DNA from 3 places in the Arhodomonas sp. AD133 genome. Region 2 is predicted to be linked to each of the others. Evidence: predicted binding sites of a transcription regulator. Region 2 holds the regulator's gene; each other region holds the start of a gene.
The links. Region 2 encodes FliA, which starts transcription of late flagellar genes. Its sites were predicted from a motif close to GCTAAAGTTNNNNNNNNNNCNGCCGATA; they were not measured.
Positions count from the first base shown of each region.

Region 1 (7,659 bases), on a different contig from region 2:
ACCGCCTTGCCGGCCTCCTCGATGCGCGTGGCCAGTTGGTCGATGTCCCGCACGGTCGCCTCCACGACCTTGCGTCCCGTAGCGGACTCATGGGATGCCGCGGTGGCGGACTCCGAGGCCTCGCCCGCGTGGCGCGCGACCTCCTGGATCGTCGCGGACATTTCGTTCATGGCCGTGGCGACCTGGTCGGTCTCCTGCTGCTGGCTCTTGACTGCGGTCCGGTTGTGTTCAGCGACGGCCGCGGCCTGTTCCGCCGACTCCCCGAGCTGTTGCACGGCGCTGTGCACCCGGCCGATGAGGGCGCCCATGTCCTGTCGCAGCTGCTCCGCGGCGCGTGCGACGCGGCCGAGCTCGTCCTCCGTGTGCCGGGGTACGGGCTGCGTAAAGTCCCCGGCGGCCATTCGCTCGAGGTTGTCCACCAGGGCATGAGCGGGACGCGTGACGCTGCGGCGTAGCAGCAGCAGGAACACGCAGAAGGCAATGACCACGGCGACGAGCATGGCACCGAGGCAGATGAGGAGGTTGTCGAGCGCGCGCTCGCCAGTACGCGTGGCAAGCCCCTGCAGTTGGTTCTCAACGTACGTCTTGAGTGCATCGAGCGTTTTCCGGGGCGGCCCGGCAAGACCTTCGACCGTTGCCTGGGCGGTGAGCTGGATGAAGCCGGAGTCGACGAACATCGTCAGGCCTTCGCGGTAGCCGGCGTTCATTTCTTCATGCTGGGCCTTGAGCTCGGCGACCAGCTCGCCGCCGCGCTCGGTGTCGCTCAGGCTCTCGCCCAACGCCGACGCTTCGCGCTGGACCTTGTCGGCGGCACGCTCGAATCGTTCGACGGCACGCTCGCGGGCCGGGTCCGAGCCGAGCAGCAGGATGTCCTTCCATGCGAGAAGCTGCTGGTCGAGGGCGCGTTCCACGGCGGCGAGACGTTCCTGGATGGCCACCGAGCGGCCCAGTAGCCCCTGGTAGGTCTGCAGGCTCTGCCACGTCACGAACATGGCCGCGAGTGTCGCGAGGAGCACGAGCCCGGTGCCGGTGCCCGTGTTCAGCAACAGCTTGTTGCGGATACTGGTGGTGAAGAGCCTGCGCACCGTGACCTCCTGTGCGTTGTTATCCGATTCCGCACAGGTTATCGGCCGTGGGCCCCGGGACCTTGAGTGTCGTCAAGATATCTGCAGCCGGCCATGTCGAAAGTGCCGGGGTGAACGCGCCAATTTCCGTGCAGCACCTCCGCGGGACGCTGCAGGCGCATTGCCGTGGCACGGGATGTGCCACTTGGATCCTTTCACTCGAGACTTTCCACCCGCCACCTGTTGCAGCGGGTGGTGCATCAGTGCCGTAGCTGGGCGAGTGCCCGCAGAAGGCTGTCGTTCTGAGCCGGGGTGCCCACGCTGATACGCAGCCGATCGCGCAGCCCGGTGTGATCGAAATACCGGACGAAAATCCCGCGCTCGCGCAGATGCCGGTGAACTTCGGCGGCGCCGCCGGCGAAGTTCTCGGGCACCCGTGCCAGCAGGAAGTTGGTCTGGCTGGGAAGGCTCTCCAGGCCCAGGGCTGCCAGGCGGTCGGCCAGCCGCGTACGTTCCTCGCGAACCTGGGTCCAGGTATCGGCGGCATGATCGTGATCGCGCAACGCGGCTATCGCCACGCGCTCGGCGACAGCATCGACGCTGTAGCTGTCGCGAGTCTTCTGGGCGATAGGGTCTATGAGGGCCCGCGAGCCGATGCCGTAACCGAAGCGCAGTCCGGCGAGGGAGTAACCCTTGCTCAGCGTGCGCAGAATCAGCAGATTGTCGAGCTCTCGGGTCAACGCGACTACGTCGTGCTCGAGCGCCGGATCGACGAAGTCCACATAGGCTTCATCGACGACCAGTACACCACCGAGACCTTTGGCAATACGGGCAATGGCATCCGGCTCCAGCAGCGTGCCGGAGGGCGCGTGCGGGTTGACCAGAAAGGTGAGTGGCACCCGTTCGCGGTTCATGCGTTCGGCGAAATCGGGGGTCGGCCGCCAGTGCTCGTCCAGCGCGACCCGCACCACCGGTGAGCCGTGAATGGCGGCCAGTACGGGGTAGAGCGAATAGCTCGGCTCGGCGACGCCCACCGGGCTGCCGGGATTGACGAACGTGGTGATCGCCAGGCGTAACAACTCGTCCCCGCCGTTGGTCGCCACGATGTGCTCGGGGGGCACGTCGTGTAGCTCCGACGCCGTGCGGCGGAAACCCGCGCTGGTGGGCGAAGGGTAGCGACGCAGGGCTTCCGCCGGCACCTCGTGCAACGCGGTCATCACCGCCTCGCTGGGCGGATACGGGTTCTCGTTGGTATTGAGCTTGATGGCGTCGGCGGCCTGCGGCTGCTCGCCCGGCACGTAACCGGCCATGCGGCGGATGTTGTCGCGTTCGTAGCTCATGAGCCCTGGCACTGGTGGGGGAAGAAAACCGTTGCCATCTTACTAGAAGTCGGCGGCGGCGGAACATGCATCTGGAGGAGGTTCGATCCATGTCGAAACCGATAGCGCGTCGCGGATACCGGATCGTCGCAATGCTGACCGCCTGTCTGCTCGCCGCCTGCACGAGCCTGTCGCGCCCGCCGTCGACGCCCGCCGACGGCGATACACCGCCGCCGATTCCCGTCACTACCTACCACGCGCTCGCCGCTGGAGGCGAGCCGGTCTACCGAATCGATGCGGACCGGTCGCGGCTGTGGGTGGTGTTGTATCGCGCCGGCGCGCTTGGTGAGGCGGGCCACAATCACGTGATCGCCGCGAACGACATGACCGGCTATTTTGGTTGGCGACGGGGCGACTGGCGTTCGGCGCGGGCGGATCTCAGCGTCCCGGTGACTGAGCTGGTGGCCGATCCGCCCGGTGCGCGGCGCGGCTGGGAGTCGTTCTTCGGGGAACAGCCGCCGCCGAGTGCCCGCGCCGCGACGCAAGAGAATCTCCGCGGGGCCAGTGTACTCGACGCGCAGCGTTACCCCCGGGTGCGCGTATCGCTTGCGGCCCTGACCGGTGCGCCACCCCGGCCGGTGGCGCGGTTCACGGTCTGGCTCGGCGGCCGGCGGCGCTCGCTATCGGTTCCCGTGGCGCTGACCCGTGCGAAGGATGCGCTGGTGGTGGAGGGACGTATCGCCGTGCGCCATGAAGAGCTGGGGTTGACGCCGTTCGCGGCGTTCGGCGGTGCGTTGCGCGTCGCCGATCCCATGGTCATCGACTTCCGCCTGCACGCCGAGCCGTGGTCACCCGACGGCCGCTGAGCCGGTCTGCTCGGGAAACACCACCAGGTGATCCAGCTCCGGGCGAATGCCCATGAGCTCGCCCGGTGGGTGGTCATGGTGGCTCGTGGCCAGACAGAGAATGTGGCGGCCGCTTTCCAGCGCGAGCGTATAAAGGAACTGCGCGCCCCGGAAAGTGCGGTCGACAATGCGCGCCTTCATCGGGCTGGCGTCGTCGTGGACCACGTCATCCGGCCGCAGAAGGATGTCCACCCGTGTGCCCGGTGTACAGTTCGCCGGCAGGGTCCCCTTCAGGCTCCCGATTTCGGTCTCGACCTCGTGCTCGTCGACGACCCGGCCCGGAATCATGACGCCCTCGCCGACGAAATCGGCGACGAATCGGGTCTCGGGTCGATGATAGAGCGAATACGCCGCCGCCCACTGCTCCAGGCAGCCGGCACGCACGACGCCGATCTCGTCGGCCATGCCGAACGCCTCCTGCTGGTCGTGGGTGACCAGGAGCACGGTGACCCCGTCTTCACGAAAGATGTCGCGCAGTTCCTTGGGTAGCTGTTCCCGCAGCTCGGGGTCGAGGCTGGAGAACGGCTCGTCGAGCATCAGCAGCATCGGCCGAGGAGCCAGCGCCCGCGCGATGGCGACCCGCTGTTGCTGCCCGCCGGATAGCTGGTGGGGATAGTGTTCCCCGACCCCTGGCAGCCCCATGAGCGTGAGCAGCTCTTCGACGCGCCGGCGCCGTGCGCCGCGACTCTTGCCCTCGAGCCCGAAGGCGATGTTCTCCCAAACGCGCAGGTGCGGGAACAGGGCGAGATCCTGGAAGACCATGCCGACGCGGCGGCGTTCCGGCGGGAGCACGAAGCCTGTGTCGCTGACTATCTCCCCGCCGAGGCGGATCGCGCCCCGGGCGGGTCGCTCGAAACCGGCGATCGCCCGCAACACGGTGGTTTTGCCACAACCGCTCGGCCCCAGCAGGCAGCCGATGCGGCCCTGTTCCAGCGAGAGGCTGAAGTCGACCACGGCGGGGTGATCGCCGTAGGTCACGGTCACGTGATCGAGTTCGAGCATCCTTATCGGTGTCCCGGGCGTGAATGAGCGATGGAGCGGCTGAGCAGTATAACCGGCACGAGCCCGGCTGCGCCGATAGCGAGCGCAGCGGGCGCAGCGGCGGCGAGCTGCTCGTCGGTGGCCAGCTCGTAAGCGCGTACGGCGAGGGTGTTGAAATCGAAGGGCCGGAGGATGAGCGTTGCCGGCAGCTCCTTCATGACGTCCACGAATACCAGCAGCGCCGCCGTCAGCAGGCTCCCCCGCATGAGCGGCAGATGTACCCGGCGCAGCACCCGGGATGGGGAACAGCCCAGGGAGTGGGCGGTTTCGTCCATGCTGCGGCCGAGCTTGGAGAGGCCCGCCTCGACGGTGTTCACGGAGACTGCGAGGAATCGCACCAGATAGGCGAAGACCATGGCGAAGATGGTGCCGCTGAGCACGAGCCCGGTCGAGATACCGAGGTGATCGCGCGCCCAGGCGTCGATGGTGTTGTCGAGCCATGCGAACGGCACGATGACGCCCACGGCGATCACCGTTCCGGGGATCGCGTAGCCCATCGCGGCGACCCGCACCGCGCCGCGAACCCAAGGGGTGGGACGCAGGCGTTGCCCGTAGGCGAGCAGCACAGCGCAGGCGAGGGCGAGCACCGATGCCGTTGCCGCCAGTGCCAGGCTGTTCCCTACCAGCGACCAGAATCCACGGGCGGCTTCCTGGTGGTACGTGTCCGACGCCCAGTAACCGAGTTGAATGGCCGGCAGCACGAAGCCCAGCAGCACCGGCGCCAGGCAGGCCAGAACCGCCAGGGCCGCACGCAGACCGTGTAACGGGTATCCCGGCAATGCCTGGTAGCGGTTGCTCGTGTGATGGTACTGGCGCTGGCGACGCGACCACCGCTCCAGTAGCACCAGCACGAACACGAAACCGAGCAGCACCGCCGCGAGCTGTGCGGCGGCGTGGGCGTCGTACAGGCCGAACCAGGTACGGAAAATGCCCGTGGTGAACGTGGAGATTCCGAAGTACTGCACCGTGCCGTAGTCCGCCAGGGTTTCCATGAGCACCAGCGACAGGCCCGTCACCACGGCGGGGCGGGCCAGGGGCAGGGCGATGCGCAGGAACACGCGGCGCGGCGTCAGCCCCAGAGTCCGGCCCACGTCGAGCACGCAGACCGACTGCTCGAGAAAGGCTGCGCGCGCCAACAGGTAAACGTAGGGGTAGAGCACCAGGCTCAATACCGTGATGGCGCCACCGATGCTGCGCACGTCAGGGAACCAGTAATCGCCCTGGGCCCAGCCGAACCATGCGCGCAGTGTCGATTGCACCGGTCCCGCGTAGTCGAGCATTCCCGTGTAGGTGTAGGCGATGATGTAGGCGGGCACGGCCAGCGGCAGCAGTAGGGCGAGCTCGAATACACGCCTGAACGGAAAGGTGCACATCGTCGTCAGCCATGCGGTGCCGACGCCGATGACGGCCGTACCGATGCCCACGCCGGTGACCAGAATGGCGGAATTGCGCAGGTAGTCCAGGAGTACCGTCTGCGCCAGATGGGCCCAGACACCGTCGCCGGGGGCGAAGACATAGCCGGCGATGACCAGCACCGGCAGCGCCACCAGCAGCGCGATCGACACCACGGCAGTGGCCCAGGGGTCCATGCGTGGGCGGCGCAGGCGGCTGGGGAGCTGCCCGTGGTCGGCTACGGCTGCCATGGTGCTATGCGGTTCGTCCGCGCACGGCACGCCGGGGGGCGGTCACCGCCCCTGCGGTCGCATCGTGGCGTTCGCTGTGCAATCGAATGTTCGGTCTGTGCATCGATGAATGCGCCTGGCTCATCGGGGGCGCTGCCTGAATAACGACGGGGGCCGCCTGCTGGCGCCCCCCGCCGGGTATCGGTGACTGCCCGTGATCCTGTCGGCGTCACGAGGGCCAGCGCACGGCTTTACCGCCAACCGACGCGGTCCATCAGGCGAACGGCTTCGCCGTTGTACTCGCCCAGTTTCGAGAGGTTGAGCTCGTCGGCTTCGAATCCGCCCCACTCGCGCAGGACAGCGCTCGCCTCGACGCCCGGGCGCACAGGGTACTCGTTGTTCACCTCCGCGTACCACTTCTGCGATTCGGGCCGCAGCAGGAACTCGAGCAGACGTACGGCGTTGTCCGGGTGGCGCGCATGTCTGGTCACGCCGCCACCGCTGACGTTGACGTGAGTGCCACGACCCTGCTGGTTGGGAAAGACGATACCCACCTGCCTCGCCATTTCGGCGCGTCGGTCGTCACCCTTGAGCAGGCGCCCGAAATAGTAGGTGTTGGCGACCGCCACGTCGCACTCACCGGCGGCGACTGCGAGGATCTGGTCGGTATCACCGCCCTGGGGCGACCGGGCGAAGTTCTCCACGAGCCCCTCGGCCCAGCGCTGTGTCGCCTCTTCGCCCTTATGGGCGATCATGGAGGCCACCAGCGACTGGTTGTAGATATTGTTGGACGAGCGAATGCACAGACGGTCGTCCCAGCGCTCGTCGGCGAGATCCTCATAGGTGGTGAGCGCGTCCGGCTCGACACGGTCCCTGGCGTAGAAGATCACCCGCGCACGCTGGGAAAGCCCGTACCAGTAACCCTCGGGGTCACGCAGGCTGTCGGGAACGGCCTCGTCCAGCGTGTCGCTGGAGACAGGCTGGAGTACGCCCGCCTCGCGTGCTCGGTGAAGGTTGCCCGCGTCCACGGTGATGAGCACGTCCGCCGGTGTGTTACGTCCCTCGTTCTGCAGTCGGCTGAGCAGGGCACCGGAGCCGGCGCTGAGCAGATTGACCTCGATACCCGTTTCCTCCGTGAACCGGTCGAGCAACGGCCGGATCAGCACCTCCTTGCGCGCCGAGTACACGTTGACGCTCGCATCCTCGGCCGCGGTGGCGGCGAACGCGGATGCAGCGAGCAGGACGGGCAACGTCCAGGTCAACAGTCGTTTCACGGCGTGCATTCAACCTCCATAAACTAGCAATTGGCGTGCGGTTGGCGCCCGAGGGCCTAGAAATGCGAATGGTTTGCTTTTACCTAATACCCTTTGCCCTGTCAAACGAATGCTGCGTTTACCGGGTTGTATTCGCGCCCCGGCGCGGCTAACGTTGCGTCGACGAACCGATTGGATGCTAATTGGATCCCAGGGGTTTTAATAGGTCTCTTATTGGTAAGGAGGTGCCATGAAGGCCGCCCGGCGTGCGACCTCACTGGTGTTTTTCGTGGCCGGCGCGTTGCTCGCGACCTGGGGACCGCACGTGCCGACGGTGCAGGAGCGTCTGGACCTGACGCCGGGGGTGCTCGGAGTGGTGCTGCTCGCACCGGCGGTGGGCGGTTTGGCGGCGATGATCGTGACCGCTGGCCTGATCCAGCACTTCGGTAGCGCGC
Region 1 is NZ_JBNAZM010000001.1:210,405-218,063, reverse strand. Features, by position in the region: gene ACPEES_RS00880 (methyl-accepting chemotaxis protein) at 1-1,085, opposite strand, end outside; gene hisC (histidinol-phosphate transaminase) at 1,325-2,404, opposite strand; gene ACPEES_RS00870 (hypothetical protein) at 2,494-3,249, shown strand; gene ACPEES_RS00865 (ABC transporter ATP-binding protein) at 3,232-4,290, opposite strand; gene ACPEES_RS00860 (ABC transporter permease) at 4,293-5,972, opposite strand; gene ACPEES_RS00855 (Fe(3+) ABC transporter substrate-binding protein) at 6,203-7,234, opposite strand; gene ACPEES_RS00850 (MFS transporter) at 7,455-7,659, shown strand, end outside.
Region 1: ACPEES_RS00880 (methyl-accepting chemotaxis protein) is a predicted target of FliA. The motif match lies at 1,125-1,152, and genes of this name have one in related genera.

Region 2 (7,659 bases):
ATGACGCTGCTCGCCTCGTCCTGCGCCCACACTAGCGAGCCACCGCGTTTGAGCGCGCGGGCCCCCTCACAACCATCCGCGCCCATGCCCGTGAGCACGACGCCGAGCACGTGCCCCGGCAGGACCTTGGCGGCATCGTCGAAGGCGATATCCACGCTCGGTCGGTAGAACTGGCTCGGGGTGGGCTCGAACAGACGTGTGACGATCTGGCCGCCGGCACGGCGCAACCCGAGCTGCATGCCGCCCGGGGCGAGCACGGCTTCGCCAGCGCGCAGCGGCGTGCCCTCGCCGGCCTGGCGGACCTTGACTTTGCACAGTTGATCCAGGCGCGCCGCGAACGCCTCGGTAAACGTTTCCGGCATGTGCTGGATAAGCAGCACCGGCACCGGGAATGCTGCCGGCAGGCGGGTGAGCACCTTCTGCAGCGCCACCGGCCCGCCGGTGGAGGTGCCGATGACCACCAGCCGCACCTTGCCGGCCTGAAGCTCCGGTCCGCGCGCCGCCGGTCTCTGCGGCGGCGCGGTGCCCGGACGCGGGGCCGTGCCGCGTGTCTCCCGTGGCGCGGTCGGCGCAGCGGCCTTGCGGCGGGCGCCCTGGCGGCCGACCAGCTTCACCTTCTCCCGCAGCAGCCGCTGTGCATGCTCCTGGTTGCTGGAGATGTCGGAGAAACGCTTCGGCAGGAAGTCCACCGCCCCCGCTTCCAGCGCGGCGAGCGTCGGCCGGGCGCCGTCGTAGGTGAGCGACGAGAACATCAGCACCGGGGTGGGATAGCGGCGCATGATCTCGCGCAGCGCGGCGATCCCATCCATCTCCGGCATCTCGATGTCCATGGTGACGACGTCCGGACGGAGCTTGCGGACCTGGTCGACCGCCTCCCGGCCATTGGCCGCCTCCCCGACGACCTCGATCTGGGGGTCGGCATCCAGCAACTCGCGGATACGACGGCGAAAGAAGCCGGAGTCATCGACGATCAGGGTCCGAACGTTGGCCAAAGCGGGTCCTCCTGAATCCCTACAGGCGTGAGCCGTACTGCTTGATCAGGCTCGGGATGTCCACGATCAGCGCGATGCTGCCGTCGCCGGTGATGGTGGAGCCGGCGAGCCCGGGCAGGCCGTGGAGCATCGCGCCGAGGGGTTTGATGACCACCTCCTCCAGACCGATGACCTCGTCGACGACGAAGCCCACGGTCTGGTGACCGATGGCGACGGTCACCACCTGGGAGTCCTCCTCCTGCTCGCCCGGCTCCAGCGCCTTGGCGGGCACCACGGCCTCGGCGCCCAGGCGGTCGAGCCAGCGCTCGAGGAAGAACAGCGGCATCGCGCGCTGACGCACCATGACGGTCAACCGACCGTCGACGACGTTGGTGCGCCGCCGGTCGAGCTCGAAAATCTCGCGCACCACCGACATGGGCAGGGCGAACTTGCGCCCGCTGATACGCACCATGAGCGTCGGCAGAATGGCGAGGGTGAGCGGCACCTTGATGCGGATGGTCGTCCCCTCGCCCAGGCGCGAGTCGATATCGACGGTGCCGTTGAGCTGGGAGATGCGGTTCTTCACCACGTCCATGCCCACACCGCGCCCGGAGACGTCCGAAATCTGGTCCTTGGTGGAGAACCCGGGCGCGAAGATGAGGTTGTAGCACTCGCTCTCGTCCAGCCGGCGCGCCGATTCCGCGTCGAGCACACCCTTGTCCACGGCGCGCTGACGAAGCTTCTCCGCATCCATGCCGCGGCCGTCGTCGGCGATCACGAGCAGGATGTGATCCCCCTCCTGCTCGGCGGACAGGCGCACGGTGCCGGTGCGTGGCTTGCCGGCATTGACGCGTTCGTCCGGCGACTCCAGGCCGTGATCGACGGAGTTGCGGATAAGGTGGACCAGTGGGTCGGCCAGCGCCTCCACCAGATTCTTGTCGAGATCGGTCTCCTCGCCGCTGGTTTCGAGCTGGACCTCCTTCTGCAAACTGCGCGCGAGGTCGCGGATCACTCGCGGGAAACGGCCGAAGACCTTGCGAATGGGCTGCATGCGGGTCTTCATCACCGCGCTCTGCAGATCCGAGGTCACGTGCTCGAGGTTACCCACCGCGTGCGCGAGACGCTCGTCGCCGAGCTCGCCGCGCAGAGTCGAGAGGCGGTTACGCACCAGTACGAGCTCGCCGACCAGGTTCATGATGTCGTCGAGCTTGGCGGTGTCCACGCGCACGCTGGTCTCGCCGCGTTGCGGCTGTGCCGCCGGCTGACCGCCGCCGGGCTCCGCGGGCGCGCTGCCGCCGCCTCCCCCGCTGGCGCTACCCCCACTGCCGCCGGAAGCGGTCTCGCGTGTACCGGATTCCGGAGCCGGGGACGATTTCGCGGGCTCCGAGCGCTGCGGTGACGCCGCCCCGGCGGGCTCCTGCTGTCCGGCAGCACTGGCGGCCGGCGCCTCGCTACCAGCCTTCGGTGCCTTACCGCTGCCGTGAAGGTCGTCCAGGAGCTGCTCGAACTCGTCTTCGGTAATGTGCTCGTCACCATCGCCGCTCGCGGCGGGAGTGGCATCCGCCGGCTGCTGGGGCACACCGCCGTGCTGGCCGTCACCGTGGAGCTCGTCGAGCAGCCGCTCGAACTCGTCGTCGCTGATCTCGTCGCTGTCGCTCCCGGACGATTCACCGTCCGCCGACACGTCCCCGGCCTTCTGCCCGGAGGCGCCGTCGGAGGTTTCCTCACCACCGTCGAGGGCATCGAGCAGCGCCTCGAACTCCCGGTCGCTGATGTCGCCGGACGCGGCATCCCCACCCCCGCCTGCGGATGTGTTATCCGCCGAGGCCGTCGGCGTCGCTGCATCCCCCTCGGGCGCGGCGGGCATGTCGGCGTCGGGCTGGTTGTGCCGCCGCAACGACTGCAGCAGAGCCTCCGGCGCCGCCTCCAGATCCTGTGCCGCATCCAGGCGGTCGAACATATCGTTGACCACGTCCAGCGCCTTGAGCACATCATCCATGAGCTCGGGGTACATCTGCTTCTCGCCCTGACGCAGGAGGTTGAAGATGTCCTCCGTCTGGTGGCAGACGTCCACGAGCTCGTCCAGCCCCAGGAAGCCGGCACCGCCCTTGATGGTATGAAATCCCCGGAATACCGAGTTGAGCAGATCGCGATCCTGGGAGCTGCGCTCCAGAGCGACCAGTTGCTCGCCGAGGGATTCGAGGATCTCCCGCGACTCGACGAGGAAGTCCTGGACGATATCGTCCTGCGGATCGATGGCCATGCGCGCCCCCTTCAGAAGCCGAGACTGGAGAGCAGGTCGTCCACCTCATCCTGCCCCGACACCACATCCTGGTCCTGTCCCGGTACCGCCGGGCCGTGGACCTCCGGCTGACTCTTCTCGGTGGGTTTATCGGCAGGTTTGCTCTTTTCTTCAGTCATCCTCGGACCGGCGAGCCGCACGAGTCCGACCAGCCCGTCCTCGACCTCCTGGACGAGCGTCATCACCCGGCGAATGATCTGGCCGGTGATGTCCTGGTAGTCCTGCGCCATGAGCGCATCGGAGAGGGAATGGTTGAGCGCCTCGCCGTGGCTGCCGGCGAGTGCGAGAAAGCCTTCCACCTCCTGACTGAGCTTGCGGAACTCGTCGGCGGAAAGCTCACGACGGCGGAAGCGTTGCCACTGCTCGTGGAGCGAGTTGCCCTGCGCGCGCAGCTCGTCCACCAGGGGAAGGCTCGTCTCGATCGCCTCGAGGGTTCGATGCGCGGAGCTCTCGGTCACGTCGATGACATGGTTCAGCCGTTGCCTGGCGTCGGGAATCTCGCTGGAAGCGATGTCCGACAGACGGCTGTCCACGCGGAAAGACTTGAGTGCCTCGTGGAGCTCGCGGGTGAGCACGCCGATCTCGCGGAAGAGCTCCGTTTCGCGCAATCGGGTCAGCTCATCGATGGTCTCCTGGATCCCCTGTTCGTCACCGCCCTCGATGCGCTCGATGAGATCGCGGGCGAGCGCCAGGTATTGCTGGCTGCGGTCGTCGGTCGTCATGGCGCTAGCCCCCCGCATTGATGCGCTCGAAGATCTTCTCGATCTTCTCCTTGAGCGTCACGGCAGTGAAGGGCTTGACGATGTAACCGTTCACACCCGCCTGGGCGGCAGCGATGATCTGCTCCCGCTTGGCCTCGGCAGTGACCATGAGCACCGGCAGGTCGGCCAGATCCGGATCGGCGCGCACACCCTTTAGCAGGTCCATGCCGCTCATGCCCGGCATGTTCCAGTCCGTGATGAGAAAATCGAACCCGCCGCGCTGTAGCATCGGCAACGCGGTGTTGCCGTCGTCGGCTTCGGAGATGTTCTCGAAGCCGAGATCACGGAGCAGATTCCGGATGATCCGACGCATCGTGGAGAAATCGTCCACGACGAGGATCTTCATGTTCTTGTTCAATGCCACGCTATTCCCCCTGAGCGAATTCGCGGTAACCGTGCCGGCGGCCGGCGCCTCTCGGGTGCGGAGGGCCGCCGGAGATGCACTCTCACCTCTCTATCCAATCGGCAAGGTGCGCACGAAGCTTTAGCATGATCTTGCCGTGAATCTGGCTGATGCGGGATTCGCTGACACTGAGCACCTCGCCGATCTCGCGCAGATTGAGCTCCTCATCGTAATAGAGTTGCATCACGAGCTGCTCGCGCTCGGGCAGCTTGGCGACGGCTGCAGCGAGATCCGCGCGGAAGCCCCGGTCGGCGAGCACATCCTGCGGCGACGGGCCGTCGCCCTGGGGCTCGTGGGCCTCGCCGGTCGTCGGATCCTCCTGGTCGATGCTGAACAGCCGGGCGCTGGCAGCGTCGGTGAGCGTAGCGTGGTACTCGTCCAGCGACACCCCGAGCCGCTGAGCCACCTCCGCATCCCTCGGCTCGCGTCCGAGCTCGTGCTCCAGCGCCTGGATCACCTCGCCCGCCTCGCGCGAGCGCCGGTGCACCGATCTCGGCGTCCAGTCGAGGCGACGTATCTCGTCGAGCATGGCGCCGCGAATGCGAATGCCCGCATAGGTCTGAAAGCTCGCCCCCTGCCCGGCATCGAACTGGCGGGCGGCCTCGAGCAACCCTACCATGCCGGCCTGGATCAAATCCTCGAGCTGCACGCTCGGCGGCAGGCGGTTGGCGAGGTGATGCGCGATTCGACGCACGAGCGGCGCGTGGCGCACCAGCAGATCGTCACCGCATTGTCCCTGCACGGCTTCGTACATCGAGGGTCCGTTCATCCCGCGAACTCCCCTACCCGGCTGCCATAGCGGATCACCCGCTCGACGAAGAACTCGAGCTGGCCGTCGGCACGGCTCGGCAGCGGCCACTGCTCCACGCGATCGGCGAGTGCCTGGAACGCCCGGCCCGACGGGCTACCCGGATACAGCGACACCACCGGTCGCTGGCGCTGCACGGCTGCGCGCAGGCGCTCGTCCTCCGGGATAGCGCCGGCGTACTCCACGGTGACGTCGAGAAAGCGGTCGGTGACCCGCGCGAGCTTGCCATAGAGGTCCTGGCCCTCACGCGGCCCGGGCACGCGGTTGGCCACCATGTGAAAGCGCGTCACGCCGTGGTCGCGGTTGAGTACCTTGATGAGCGCGTAGGCATCGGTAATGGACGAGGGCTCGTCGCAGACCACCACGAGCACCTCGCGGGCGGCACGCGCGAAGCTCATCACCGAATCGGAGATACCCGCCGCCGTATCCACCAGCAGGTAATCCAGGTCCACGGACAGGTCGCTGAAGCTGCGGATGAGTCCCGCGTGCTCCGCCGGGGAGAGCTCCGCCATGCGCTGGGTACCCGACGACGCGGGCACGATGTGCACCCCCTCGGGACCGTCGAGCAGGACCTCCTCGAGGCTGACCTCGCCGTCAAGCACGTGCGAGAGGTTGCGCCGCGGCGACAACCCGAGCAGCACATCGACGTTGGCAAGCCCCAGGTCCGCGTCGAAGAGCATCACGCCACGGCCCGCACGCGCCAGCGCAGTGGCGAGGTTTACCGAGAGGTTGGTCTTGCCAACCCCGCCCTTGCCGCTGGTCACGGCAATCACTTTGACCGGTTTCGGCTCCGACATGCGTCTCAGTCCCGCCGCTTGATCCATGCCCCTCAACCCCGCCGCGCCGCAGTACCCGCGAACGCCACGGCGAGGGATTCGTCGTCTTCGGTGGCCGCCTTGTAACGCTCGGCCAGCGCCTCGGCCTCTTCCAGCAGCGCCTCGGCACGGGCCGGGCGCAGATCCTCGGGCACACGCTGGCCGTGAGCCACGTAGGCCACCGGCAGGCGGCTGCGCATCACGGCAGTGATCGCGCCGCCCAGGCTCGTGGCCTCGTCCGTCTTACTCAGGATACAACCCACCGGCGCAACAGCGCGAAAAGCGCGTAACGTCTCGATCAACGCCGAAAGCTGCGTGTTCGCCGAGAGCACCAGATAGGGCCGCACCTGCCGCTCGCCGGCGGCGAGAGTGCGGAACTGCTCGGCAAGCCGCATATCGCGCTGGCTCATGCCGGCGGTGTCCACGAGCACCAGACGCCGGTCGGCGAGGTCGGCGAGCAGCGCGGTGAGCTCCTCGCCGTCGGCCGCGGCATGCACCGGCACACCGAGAATGCGCGCGAAGCTGCGCAGCTGCTCCTGGCCACCCACCCGGAAGTTGTCAGTGGTCACCAGCGCCACCTGGTGACGGCCATGGCGCAACGCCGCACGCGCGGCGAGCTTGGCGACGGTGGTGGTCTTGCCCACGCCGGTGGGCCCTACCACGGCCACCACGCCGCCCTGGTCGACGATCTCGTCGTCGGCGGTGGGCAGGTGACGGCGCACCAGCTTCATGGCCTGTCCCCACGCCTGCTCCAGGTCCTCCTCGGCCCCCACTGCGTCGGCGAGACCGCGGCAGACGTCCGCCGCCAGCCCCATCGCGTGCAGCCGGCGCAGCAGCGCCGCGCGCACGGGCTTGGCGCGGCCCATCTGCTGCCACTCCATGAGCGTGAGCTGATTCTCGAAGAGCGTGCGCAGGTTGCTGAGCTCCTCCCGCATTGCCTGCATGGCCGGCTCCGGCGTCCACTGGATGCGATCGGCACTGGCACGCCGCGGTGCCTGCTCCCCGGCAGCCGGGTCCGGTGTCGACGCGGGGGCATCGGCGCGTTCGTACTCGAGATCGAGCGGCGCCGGGGAAACGTCGTCGGCCGTCGGATTCCCGTCGGCCGGTGGCGGCTCGTCGTCGTCACCGACGGTGACGGACAGGCGCGGGCGGTCTGTACGCGCGGCCGGCGCCGTGGATTCACGCTCGGCCCGTGCGAGCGTGTCGCTGAAACTGGCAGGCGTCGGGGACACGCCCCGCTCGGCCTCCGCCACGGCCTCGCGAACGGCCTTCTCGTCGTAGTCCACCGCCGAGATCACCTCCACCCCGCCCTCGACACGGCGACTGGAGAGGATCACGGCATCCGGCCCGTGCACGTCCCGGACCTGGCGCATGGCCTGGCGCATGTCTTCGGCGAACACCCGCTTTATCTTCATGCCGTCACTCCGCATCCCTGGTAGCCAATAGTGCGCGAGGCACCGTTGTTACTGAGCGACCTGCTGCTGCCCCACCGTGGCCACGATCCGCACCTGGCGGTCATCCGGGATCTCGTTATACGAGAGCACATGCAGCCCCGGTGTGCCGTGACGGGTTAGCCGGTACAGCCAACCGCGCAATTGC
Region 2 is NZ_JBNAZM010000027.1:54,650-62,308, reverse strand. Features, by position in the region: gene ACPEES_RS14795 (protein-glutamate methylesterase/protein-glutamine glutaminase) at 1-992, opposite strand, end outside; gene ACPEES_RS14790 (chemotaxis protein CheW) at 1,012-3,234, opposite strand; gene ACPEES_RS14785 (protein phosphatase CheZ) at 3,246-3,995, opposite strand; gene cheY (chemotaxis response regulator CheY) at 4,000-4,380, opposite strand; gene ACPEES_RS14775 (RNA polymerase sigma factor FliA) at 4,481-5,206, opposite strand; gene ACPEES_RS14770 (MinD/ParA family protein) at 5,203-6,042, opposite strand; gene flhF (flagellar biosynthesis protein FlhF) at 6,075-7,475, opposite strand; gene flhA (flagellar biosynthesis protein FlhA) at 7,524-7,659, opposite strand, start outside.

Region 3 (7,659 bases), on a different contig from region 2:
AGCTCCTCACGGTGCTGGAGCGCCTGCGCGACCACGGCAATACCGTGGTGGTCATCGAGCACAACCTGGACGTCATCAAGACCGCGGACTGGATCATCGACCTGGGCCCGGAAGGCGGCGAAGGCGGCGGCCGGCTACTCGCTACCGGCACGCCGGAGGATGTGGCCCGGACGGAGGCCTCGCATACTGGACGCTACCTGCGCGCCGCACTCGAGCGGCAATCGGCGATGGGGGAGGTAGCCCGGACACGCTCGGGGACCTAGTCACGTCGTCACGCAGGGCGGACGAAGCGAAGCGCGGTCCGCCGTCGAACTAGACCCGGAACCGCCCGACGAGCTCGCGCAAGCGTTCGCTCATGGCGGCGAGCTCCTGACTGGAGCTGGTGATCTGACCCACCGCGCTCACCGACTCGTCGACCACCCCGTTCACCTTGTTGACGCTCTCGGAGATGTTTCCGGATGTCGCGGTCTGCTCTTCCGCGGCGCCGGCGATCTGGGTGGTCATTTCGGTGATGCGCTGAACGCTCGCGGCGATCTCGGAGAGCGAATCGCCGGCCCGCGCAGCCTCTTCCACGCTCGTCCGCGCGGTCCCGCGGCTCGCCTCCATCTGTTCCGCGGCCTCGCGGGCGCCCTCCTGGAGGCGCTCGACGATACTCTGTATCTCGCCGGTGGATTCCTGGGTGCGCTGGGCGAGACCACGCACCTCCTCGGCGACGACGGCGAAGCCGCGACCGGACTCGCCAGCCCTGGCAGCCTCGATGGCCGCATTCAACGCCAGCAGGTTGGTCTGCTCGGCGACCTCGCGGATCACGTCGAGCACCTTGGTCACGCTGTCGGTTTCGGCATTGAGCGCACGGGTACGCTCGGCGCCCTGCTCCACCTGCTGCGCGAGCCCCTCGATGGTGTCCACGACCTCGTGGACGATCCGCCGCCCACGGTCGGCGGTCTCGTGGGAGCCTTCGGCCGCCTCGGACGCCTCACCGGTATTACGCGCGATCTCCTGGGCCGTAGCCGCCATCTCGTTCATAGCGGTGGCGAGCTGCTCGATCTCGGCGCGCTGACGGCGGATGCCGTCGTCGGTGCTGGCGGTGATCGAGGAGAGCTCCTCGGCTGATGTCGCGAGGCTCTCGGTCTCACGACCGATACCCTTGACCACGTCCTGGAGTGTCTCGATGAAGCTGTTCATCGCCCGCACCAGATCGGCGACTTCGTCACGACTGGTCACCGGCAGACGCGTGTTGAGATCGCCCTGCCCCTGACGGATATCCTCGAGCAGGCGATTCAGGCCATCGCGGGCGCTACGAAGCGGACGCGTGACGCTGCGCGTGATCCACCCAGCGAGCAACAGCCCGGCGAGCACGGCCACACCGACTACCGCCGCGGTGAGCGTAATGGTCGTACTGACGCGCTGGTCCGCAACCTCCGCCTGCGCCGATAGCGCACCGAATACCTCGTCTTCCAGCTCGCGGGCGCGGGCGGCGATCTGCGGCCCCACGTCGTCCATCTCCGCTTTCGCGGTCCGCAGCCGATCGACGGCCGCCTGCAGCTGCCGCACACCCGCCAGATAGGTCGCCAGGGATTCCTGGGCGGTAGAGAGGCGTTCGGTGTTCTCGTCACTGAAAATCGCATCCTCCAGGGCGGCGATGGCTTCAGCCGCGGCACTCGTGCGCTCGGAGATCGCCTCGGCATTGGCATCGGACGGGGTGACCAGGAAGGTATTCACTGCCGTTCGCAGCTGGACCATGCGACGATTCGCCGTTTCGGCCTTGAAGGCGAGGGTCGCGTAGCTCATGTCCTGGGCGGCGGTGACGATGCCACTCAACATTTCCTCGGTCTTGGGCCCGGCGGTTGCGAGCTTGTCCGCCTTGATGCGCTCCATGGTCGTGATGCTATCCACCACGTCCGTATCGAAGCCTTCGGTGAACCGCGCATGCATGTCGGCCAGCTCGTCGACCAACGCCCGCTGCCGGGGGTCGTCGATACGCTCGCGCGCCTGCTCGAGCAGGGCCCCGAACTCCTCGCCGTACTGCCCGAACGCCGCCCGGGAGGCCTCGTCGTGGTCGAGCACGTACGCTTCCAGCCGCAGCCGCTGGCGATACAACGTCACCAGCATGTCGGTCGCCAGCGCGGTATCCGGGGCAAGGTCCTCCGTGACCGTGTACATATCGGCCTCGATACCCCGCAGCGACATCACGGTAGTGACACCGGTGACCACCAGTGCAACGACCATGATCAGCGGCGCGGCGAAGACTTTCGCGGCCACTCCCAGGCGACGGCGTGAAAAGGGTTTCTTCGACTTCATCGAGTGCGGCTCCGGTTCACGATGACAGCGAGCGATTCGTACAGTGTCGCTATCGGCAGTCCGACGCATTCCTTGACCCGGCGAAACGATGCCGCACGCACGCGATTTGCACCACTCCCGTCGATAACACCGCGCATCAAGGGCGCTGCCGGCGCGAAAATCGCCATGGCGAGGCGCTCGCGGGTGCGCTCCCCGAGAGGTTGCACGAGCAACCGACCGACGCTGCCACGGGCACTGACTGCCCCGTGGATCCGATCGCGTCACACGGCTGTCACCAAATCAATATCTTCTTGAAAATCAATAAACTGCACATGATACAGGCATACTCTCTTGGAAAATCGGGGCCGAATTCTCACGAGAGCGGCCTTTATCCCGTACAATGGCTTTTCGCCTGAATACACAGCAGACGAAAGGATCGTACATGTCCAACCGCACCGAGCAACTGAGAAGCGACCTTTCCCGCCGCGTTGTGCTGCTCGACTGCGCCATGGGCACCATGATCCAGCAGCACCCGCTCGAGGAGGCGGATTTTCGCGGCGAGCGCTTTGCCGATCACCCGGCAGCGCTTAAGGGAAACAACGACTTACTCACGCTTACGCGCCCGGACCTGATTCGCGAGATCCACGACCGGAATCTCGCCGCCGGCGCCGAGATTATCGAGACGAACACCTTCAACGCCACGCGGCTGTCGCAGTCGGACTACGACACCGAGGACCTGGTCCCCGAGCTCAACCGCGAGGCGGCCCGTCTGGCGCGGGAATGCGCCGACGAATGGACGGAGAAGACCCCGGACCAGCCCCGCTACGTCACCGGCGTGCTCGGCCCCACCAGCCGTACGGCCTCGATTTCGCCGGACGTAAACAACCCGGGCTACCGTAACGTCACCTTCGACGAGCTGCGCGAGAACTACCTGGAAGCTGCCCGCGCGCTGGTCGAAGGCGGCGTCGACCTGATACTGGTCGAGACGATCTTCGATACGCTCAACGCCAAGGCCTGCCTGTTCGCGCTGGAGGAGTTCTTCGAGGAGCTCGGCTACAAGGTCCCGGTGATGATCTCCGGCACCATCACCGACGCTTCCGGGCGAACGCTCACCGGCCAGACCACCGAGGCGTTCTGGAACTCCGTGCGCCACGTCGAGCCGTTCTCCATCGGGCTGAACTGCGCCCTCGGCGCCGAGGATCTGCGGCCGTACATCGAGGAGCTCTCGCGGATCGCGAGCAATACCTACGTCTCCGCCCACCCCAACGCCGGCCTGCCCAATGAAATGGGCGAGTACGACCAGTCGCCGGAGTACATGGCGAAGCTCATCAAGGACTTCGCCGAGAGCGGATTCGTGAATATCGTCGGCGGCTGCTGCGGCACCACACCGGAGCACATCGCCGCGATACGCGAGGCGCTCACCGACATCGCCCCGCGCGAGATCCCCGAGTTGCCCCCGGCGATGCGCCTGTCCGGACTGGAGCCGATGAACCTCGGCGAAGGCGACATGTTCCTCAACATCGGCGAGCGCACCAACGTCACCGGCTCGGCGAAGTTCCGGCGCCTGATCAAGGAAGAGGACTACGACACCGCCCTGGAAGTCGCCCGCCAGCAGGTGGAAAACGGCGCCCAGGTGATCGACGTCAACATGGACGAGGGCCTGCTCGATGCGGTCGCCTGCATGGAGCGCTTCCTCAAGCTCGCCGCCGCGGAGCCGGACATCTCGCGCGTGCCGATCATGGTCGACTCCTCCAAATGGGAAGCCATGGAGGCGGGCCTGAAGTGCATCCAGGGCAAGTCGATGGTGAACTCCATCAGCCTCAAGGAAGGTGAGGAGGACTTCGTCCACAAGGCCAAGATGGTGCAGCGCTACGGCGCCGCCGTCGTGGTGATGGCCTTCGACGAGGAGGGCCAGGCCGACACCCTGCCGCGGCGTATCGAGATCGCCCAGCGCGCTTACCGCATCCTCACCGAGGAGGTGGGTTTCCCGGCCGAGGATATCGTCTTCGACCTCAACATCTTCCCGGTAGGCACGGGCATCGAGGAACACGCCCGTTACGCCATCGACTTCATCGAGGCGACCCAGCACGTCAAGGCGAACCTGCCCCACGCCAAGGTCTCCGGCGGGCTGTCCAACCTGTCGTTCTCCTTCCGGGGCAACGAGCCCGTGCGCCGGGCGATGCACTCCGCGTTCCTCTACCACGCGGTGCAGGCCGGCCTCGACATGGCCATCGTCAACGCCGGCCAGCTCGACGTTTACGACGACATCGACAAGGAGCTCCTCGAGCTCGTCGAGGACGTACTCTTCGACCGTCGCGAGGACGCCACCGAACGCCTCGTCGACAACGCCGATCGTTTCAAGAGCGGCGGCGCCAAGGCGGACGACAAGAACCTGGAATGGCGCGAATGGCCCGTTGAGAAGCGTCTGGAGCACGCCCTGGTCAAGGGCATCACCGAGTACGTGGTGGACGACACCGAGGAGTGCCGCCAGCGGTTCGATCACCCGATCAAGGTGATCGAGGGGCCGCTGATGGACGGCATGAACGTGGTCGGCGACCTCTTCGGCTCCGGCAAGATGTTCCTGCCCCAGGTGGTAAAGTCCGCACGCGTGATGAAGAAGGCGGTCGCCCACCTCATCCCGTTCATCGAGGCGCTGAAGTCCGAGGGCGACACCAACGGCCGCGTCGTGCTCGCCACGGTCAAGGGTGACGTCCACGATATCGGCAAGAACATCGTCGGTGTCGTCCTGCAGTGCAACAACTACGAGGTCATCGACCTGGGGGTCATGATCCCCAACGAGAAGACCCTGGAAGCGGCCGAGGAGCACAACGCCGACATCATCGGGCTGTCCGGGCTGATCACGCCGTCCCTCGACGAAATGGTGGACATGGCCAAGCAGATGGAGCGCCGCGGGATGAAGATCCCGCTGCTCATTGGCGGCGCCACCACTTCACGCGTGCACACGGCGGTGAAGATCGAACCCCAGTACAGCGGCGACACCATCTACGTGAAGGACGCCTCGCGCGCCGTGGGCGTGTGCTCGAAGCTGCTGAGCAAAACGCTGCGCGACGACTACGTCGCCGAGATCAAGACCGAGTACGAGCGGGTGCGCGAGCAGCGGGCCAAACGCCAGCACAAGCAGAAGTGGCTCGCCATCGAAGACGCACGGGCGAACCGCACGCCCATCGACTGGAGCGCTTACGAGCCCACGCAGCCCGCCAAGCCCGGCATCCACGTGATCGAGGACCAGCCGCTGGAAGAGCTGCTGGAATACCTCGACTGGACGCCGTTCTTCCAGGCCTGGCAGATGACGGGCAAGTTCCCGAAGATTCTGGACGACGAGAAACAGGGCGAGCAGGCCCGCAAGCTCTATGACGACGCCCGGGCGATGCTCAAGCAGATCATCGAGGAGAAGTGGCTCACGGCTCGCGGTGTCTTCGGGCTGTTCCCTGCGAATGCCGTCGGTGACGACACCGAGATCTACACCGACGACAGTCGTGAGCAGGTGCGCCTGGTCACCCATCACCTGCGCCAGCAGACGGAGAAGCCCGAGGGCCGGCCCAACCAGTCCCTCGCCGACTTCGTCGCGCCCAAGGAAACGGGCCTGCGTGACTGGATGGGCGGCTTCGCGGTGACCGCGGGCATCGGTATCGACGAGCACGTCAAGCGCTTCGAGGCGGATCACGACGACTACAACGCGATCCTGCTCAAGGCACTCGCCGACCGCTTCGCCGAAGCCTTCGCCGAGATGCTCCACCACCGCGTGCGCCAGGATTACTGGGGTTATGCGGCCGACGAGCAGCTCAGCAACGACGAGCTCATCGCCGAGAAGTACCGCGGCATCCGTCCGGCGCCCGGCTACCCGGCCTGCCCGGACCACACCGAGAAGGACCTGCTGTGGGAGCTGCTCGATGCGCAGAACAAGGCCGGCATCGAGCTCACCTCCTCCAAGGCGATGGTGCCCACGGCGGCGGTCTCCGGCTGGTACTTCGGCCACCCGGACAGCCGCTACTTCGGCCTCGGCAACATCTATCGCGACCAGGTCGAGGACTACGCCAAGCGTAAAGGCATGGATGTCGCCACCGCGGAACGCTGGCTCAACCCCAACCTGGGTTACGACCCGGACGAGACCTAACCGGAAGGCGGACTTTGCGAGCGTCCCCGCCACCCCGCGCCCACCGGCGCGGGGTGGCGGGACAGAGGCGGATTGCGCTGCGCTCCATCCGCCCTACGCCACTCGTCACCGCGACGCGCCCTCCTGTAGGGTGGACGAAGCGAAGCGCAGTCGACCTACAGTTCAGGTCAACAAGAGCACGGACGCTCGATCATGCCCGAGTATCGCCGTAACCGGGCCCCGGGTGGCACTTATTTTTTCACCGCTACACTAGCTAATCGACGTAGCGACCTGCTCACCCGACATGTCGCTCTCCTGCGCGAAGCCTTTCGCACCACCCAACGTGAGCTCCCCTTCCGCTGCGACGCCATCGCCGTCCTGCCCGAACACCTCCACTGCATCTGGACCTTGCCCGACGGCGACGCAGATTACCCGCGACGCTGGCAACGGCTGAAAGCCCGATTTTCACGCGCTTTAACGCGCGAGTACGACAACGCCGGCAATCGACGACGCCGCGGTGAACGAGGCATCTGGCAGCGACGCTACTGGGAGCACACCATTGGCGACGAGAACGACTATCGACGTCACATGGACTACATCCACTTCAACCCCGTGAAGCACGGCTTGGTAGCCCACCCGGCACAATGGCCGTACTCGAGCCTTCACCGTTACGTGGCGGCGGGATGGCACCCGCAGGAATGGGCCGGTAGCGAAGTCGAAGACCTGCCGGCAGGAGAGTGAGAGCGTAGCGTATGAGTGTAGAGAAAGAGGCGGATTGCGCTACGCTCCATCCGCCCTACGCCACTTCGGTATACTGGTTAAATATCGGACTTGGCCTTGCCGCCTCCGACCTGCCCCGTTTCTCGCCAACACCCGCGGCCGCATCGCGCAATACGTATTAACCCGTATGCCTGTGGCTAGTGCCGCGCATTTTGCTGAAGCCCTCGTGCCCCCATATTTATCAGCAAGGCTGGAGACCAACCAGCCAGCGCCGACACATCAATTCAAGGGAGGCACTGCCATGCATGCCAAGTATCTCGCCATAAGTCTGATCGCCGGCCTGGGCGTTGCGGGCAGTGTGGCCGCCGCGGGGCCGAGCACTTTCGAGACCCTGCGAATGGGCGCTGAAAAGAGTGAACTCGCTTATCGCTACGCGACTGACGACGTCGCGGGTGAGCGGATGATGACTCGCGCACCGCAAGGCATCTACGGCTCGCTGGTTCAGGGCCTGGATCAGGGAGAGGCAGTCACCGCCGGTGTTATCG
Region 3 is NZ_JBNAZM010000015.1:62,797-70,455, forward strand. Features, by position in the region: gene uvrA (excinuclease ABC subunit UvrA) at 1-263, shown strand, start outside; gene ACPEES_RS10895 (methyl-accepting chemotaxis protein) at 313-2,301, opposite strand; gene metH (methionine synthase) at 2,723-6,415, shown strand; gene ACPEES_RS10905 (REP-associated tyrosine transposase) at 6,608-7,135, shown strand; gene ACPEES_RS10910 (hypothetical protein) at 7,416-7,659, shown strand, end outside.
Region 3: ACPEES_RS10895 (methyl-accepting chemotaxis protein) is a predicted target of FliA. The motif match lies at 2,352-2,379, and genes of this name have one in related genera.